DNA from 2 places in the Burkholderia sp. LMU1-1-1.1 genome. Region 1 is predicted to be linked to the other one. Evidence: riboswitches for the same ligand, from Rfam matches in the RefSeq annotation. Region 1 holds a riboswitch; the other holds the start of a gene.
The links. Region 1 has a riboswitch for glycine ahead of gcvT (glycine cleavage system aminomethyltransferase GcvT). Riboswitches for the same ligand answer to the same signal wherever they lie in the genome.
Positions count from the first base shown of each region.

Region 2: another riboswitch for glycine. It lies ahead of MRBLMU1_RS01935 (D-amino acid dehydrogenase); the one in region 1 lies ahead of gcvT (glycine cleavage system aminomethyltransferase GcvT).

Region 1 covers NZ_JBEGHG010000002.1:80,064-82,448, forward strand. Annotated here, with positions in the region: gene gcvT (glycine cleavage system aminomethyltransferase GcvT) at 42-1,163, opposite strand; glycine riboswitch at 1,239-1,354, opposite strand; glycine riboswitch at 1,401-1,498, opposite strand; gene MRBLMU1_RS02765 (ATP-dependent Clp protease proteolytic subunit) at 1,649-2,209, shown strand; gene MRBLMU1_RS02770 (hypothetical protein) at 2,268-2,385, opposite strand, start outside.
Region 2 covers NZ_JBEGHG010000001.1:488,114-490,498, forward strand. Annotated here, with positions in the region: gene MRBLMU1_RS01935 (D-amino acid dehydrogenase) at 32-1,252, opposite strand; glycine riboswitch at 1,302-1,414, opposite strand; glycine riboswitch at 1,415-1,514, opposite strand; gene MRBLMU1_RS01940 (flavodoxin family protein) at 1,725-2,252, shown strand; gene MRBLMU1_RS01945 (lipid-binding SYLF domain-containing protein) at 2,287-2,385, opposite strand, start outside.

The DNA.
Region 1 (2,385 bases):
AGGGGTAGGGGTCGGGGTACTAGTCGGGATACTAAATCAATTTAAACAGCGAGGATTTTACCGTTGCGGACGAAAGGCAGCTTGACCACCGAGGCGGCCAGCTTCTTGTCGCGGATTTCGACGTGCACGGTGTCGCCGACGGCCACGCCGTTGGGCACGCGCGCCAGCGCGATCGCTTGCTGCATGGTCGGGCTGAAGGTGCCGCTGGTGATCTCGCCGGCGGCGTCGGTGCCGGCCACGATGACTTTCTGGTGGGCGCGCAGCACGCCGCCTTTTTCGCGCAGGATCAGGCCGACGAATTGGGCGTTCTGGCCCATCGCCTGCAAAGCCGCCTTGCCGATGAAATCGCGCTCGGACACCAGGTCGATGGTCCAGGCCAGGCCGGCGTCGAGCGGGTTCACGGTTTCGTCCATGTCCTGGCCGTACAGGTTCATGCCGGCTTCCAGGCGCAGCGTGTCGCGCGCGCCCAGGCCGGCGGGCTTGACGCCGGCGGCGGCGAGCGCGTTCCACAGCTTCTCGGCCTGGTCGGCGGCGACGCCGATCTCGAAGCCGTCTTCGCCGGTGTAGCCGGTGCGGGCGATCATCGCCTCGCCGAAGGCCGCGCTGTGCGCGAAGGCGACGTTGAACGGTTTCATGTCGGCGGTGCCGGCCTTCGATTCGGGGATGACTTCCCACACCTTGGCGCGGGCGTTCGGGCCTTGCACGGCGATCAGCGCCATCGCGTTATCGCCGTCGCGGCGCTGGGTGATCGTCACGCCGCTGTTGGTGGCGGTGTTTTGCGCCTGCATCCACGCCACGTCTTTTTCGGCGGTGCCGGCGTTGACGACCAGGCGGAACCAGCTCTCGTCGATGAAGTAGACGATCAAGTCGTCGATGACGAAGCCCTGCGGGTTGAGCATGCACGAGTACAGCGCCTTGCCCGACACCTGCAGCTTGTCGACGTTGTTGGCCAGCAGGCCGCGCAGGAAGGCGCGCACGTTGGCGCCCTTGATGTCGACCACGCACATGTGGGCGACGTCGAACATGCCGACGTCGGTGCGCACGGCGTTGTGTTCTTCGATCTGCGAGCCGTAGTTGACGGGCATGTCCCAACCGCCGAAATCGACCATCTTGGCGCCGGCGGCACGGTGTGCGTTATTAAGTGGGGTGGCTTTGAGCGTCATAATTCCTCGGTCCATATCGAAAAGGGGTTAACAGAACATACAAGGAACGGCTAAAAAGCTGTTTCCACAATGATCGCAGACCCCTCTGTCCTTGGTACCTGAGAGATTACGGGACGAGTCGGACTCGATTCCCGTGCGCCCCTTCGGTGGACCGCCGGCGTGTGCCGCGGCCGCTCTCCAGAGTTGGACCAGTTGGCATCCCGCCGCGATGTGATGACATCGATGACGGCCGCGCCGGTCCCTTGATCGGTCCTTTTGCCTGAGAGTTTTTGGGTAGTGCCCCTTCGGCGGCCGCGTTGGCGTATCCGCCCGCAACCCTCTCCCGATCAAGACTCGGGAATATATGTCAGAAGGGCCGGAATGTCAATCTTGCGGGCAAGGCGGGAGGGTGCGATGAGCGGGGGCGCGCACGAATGGCGAACAATAAAAACGCCGTATAAACAACTATTTGCTAGAATAAATCATACTTATTCGAGAGCCCACCCATGAGCCAAGATCCAAATTCCTACGAGGGCCACGCGTGGTTCACCCTGTCCGGCGACGTCAACAGTGACATGGTGCGCCGTGTCTTCGACGCCGTCGCCGACATGACCGAGGACCGCGTCACCACCGCGCACATCCTGATCCAGTCGAACGGCGGCTATGTCAGCGACGGCATCTGCCTGTACAACTACCTGAGCAAGCTGCCGATCAAGATCGTCACCTACAACGCCGGCGCGGTGGCGTCGATCGCCGTCATACTTTTCCTGTCCGGCCAGGAGCGCTATGCCAGCGACACGGCACGTTTCATGGTGCACAAATCGCACGCCAGCGCGCCGCACGGCGCCCGGCCGGACGCGCTGCGCATCATCGTCGAAGGCTTGCAGGCGGACGACGCCCGCACCGAGCAGATCCTGCGCGACCATGTGCAGCTGACCGAGGAGCACTGGCGCACGCACGCCTATTCCGACCTGCACCTGACGGCGGCCGAGGGCGTGGCGGTGGGGATGGTCAACGCGGTGAAGGATTTCGTGCCGCCGCGCGGACAGCGCGTGGCCAATATTTGATCTGAAGGTTGAGCGGCGCCAGGGAGGCGCCGCCGATGCCGCTAGCTATCCATCCTGATTAGCGGTTTTTGTTGCCCGACTGTTTGTTGCCGTCATTTTTGTGGCTTTGCCGGCCGGCTTCCACATGTTGCTCGTGGGTGCCGCCCTGGGTGCCGGAGCGCGAGCCGCTGGAAGAA
Region 2 (2,385 bases), on a different contig from region 1:
CAACATTACGCCCAGATTAACCGAGATTTAATTAACGGCCGGCCGCGCCCATCGTTTCGGCCAGAATCTCGGCCGTGGCCGCCGACAGCGTCCAGCCCAGGTGTCCGTGGCCGGTGTTATAGAACACCGACGGCGCCCTGCCCCGGCCAACGCGCGGCATCAGGTTGGGCATCATCGGCCGCAGCCCGGCCCAAGGCGTGACGCTGCGCGTGCTCACGCCGGGGAAGCATCGCCCCACCCAGTCCACCAGCGGCGCGATGCGGTCGGCGCGGATATCGCGGTTAAAACCGTTGAACTCAGCCGTGCCGGCCACGCGGAAGCGGTCGTCCCCGAGGCGGCTGGTCACCAGCTTGGTCTCGTCGTCGAGCAGGCTGACCGTCGGCGCGGCGGCCTGGCTGGCGGCGTCGTTCAGATGAACCGTGATCGAATAACCCTTGACCGGATAGACGTTGACGCGGTCGCCCAGCATGGCCGCCATGGCGCGGCTGGCGGTGCCGGCGCAAACGACCACCGCGTCGTGGCGGCGGGTTTCGCCGAAACCATCCTCTTCGACGGTGATATCGACGCCGTCCGCGTCCGCCCGCATGGCCGTCACCTGCTGGCCGAAGCGCAGATCGGCGCCGAGCCGTTGCGCCGCCAACGCCAGGCCGGTGGTGAATTTGTGGATATCGCCGGTGCTGTCGCTGACGGTGTAGTGGCCGCCGTAGTACTCGCCGCGCAGCGTGGGCTCGATGGCGCGCATCTCCTCCGGGGTGACGGCGCGGCGCGAGAGCCCGCCCTGCAACAACAGCTTCGACACGCCGGCGGCGTGCTCGAATCCCGCGCGGTCGCGGTAGATGTGCAGGATGCCCTCCCGTTTGAGGTCAAAGGCGATGTCCTCGTCCCTGGCCCACTGGAACAGATACTCGCGCGCGGCCAGCGCCAGCTGCGCGGTGGCGACGGTGTTGTCGCGGTAGTGCGGCATGGCGGCGATGAATTCGGCGAACCACGACAGCTTGTGCCAGCCCGGCTTTGGATTGACCAGCAGCGGCGCGTCGTTCCTCAGCATCCACTTCAGGCCCTTGGCGATGGTGGACCGGTGGTTCCACACCTCGGCGTTGGAGGCGGACAGCTGTCCGCCGTTGGCGAACGAGGTTTCCATCGCCGCGTAGCGGTGGCGTTCCAGCAGGGTGACGGAGAAGCCGCGTTTGGCGAGGGCGTAGGCGGTGGTGACGCCGGTGATGCCGCCGCCAATGATTGCTATGGTTTTCATGAAGGACTCCGAACCGTCAAAGGGGATGGTCTCGGCGCACATGCGCAAAGACACCCCCTCTGTTCTGGACCTGAGAGATTCACGCCGGGCCGCGATGGCGGCAGCGCTTGCTCCTTCGGTGCGGGGGACGACGTCCGAGTCCTGCCGCTCTTCAGAGTTTAAAGTGCTGTATCGGTCCTTTGGCCTGAGAGTTTCCGGGGCGGTTGCTCCTTCGGCGCCGTTCGTCAGCCTATGCTGGAACAGTCTCTCCCGATACGGCGATGGCTTTTGGCCACAACGCGCCTAGCTTACCCGAAAAATTGCGGCTTTACTATCCCCGTTGGATTTGCAACCGGCCATAAGCTTGACCCGGCACAGCACCGGCGGCGGTGGACGGCAGACAATCGTCGCGGCGGGGAACCGCGACGTCCCTTGTCGGTCAAACCAGCAAAGACCCGGCACGCCGGCCGCCTTGCGCCGAAAAGGAGCTGCCATGAAACTTTGCCTCATCGTGTACTACTCTCGCACCGGCGTGACGGCCAAAGTCGCCAACACGCTGGCCCAGGCCTGCGGCGCCGACATCGAGCGACCGCAGGATCTACGCCCGCGCGACGGCGCCGCCGGCTTCCTGCGTTCGGCGTGGCAAGGCTGGCGCAAGCTGCCGGGCGAGATCGCCCCGCCGCAACGCCGCCCTGCCGACTATCCGTTCATTTTGCTCGGCACGCCGGTCTGGGCCGGACAAATGAGCGCGCCGATGCGCAGCTACATCCTGCGGCAGCGCGAGCATTTCCGCCGCATCGGCCTGTTCTGCACGGCCGGCGGCGGCGACGGCCAGGACGTGCTGACGTCGATGGCGGAAATGTGCAACAAACTGCCCATCGCCAGCCTGTGCCTGCGCCAGAGCGACGTGCTGTCGGACCACTACCAGCAAGCGCTGGCCGATTTCGCCGGCGAACTCGCGATCGTCCAGCGGGACCATGAAGAGTCGGCGCCGTCCGCCCCGCTGATACACCCCGTGTAGACCGTGGCGCGGCGGAGGGGCGGCGCCCCTGGCATCAACGGGCGATGGTCGCCGCCTGGCCCAGCGCCTGCTGCAACGGCTCGGCCTGCGGGTTGCTGACGGTGCCCGCCGCGATCTCCCTTGGCGACAGCGT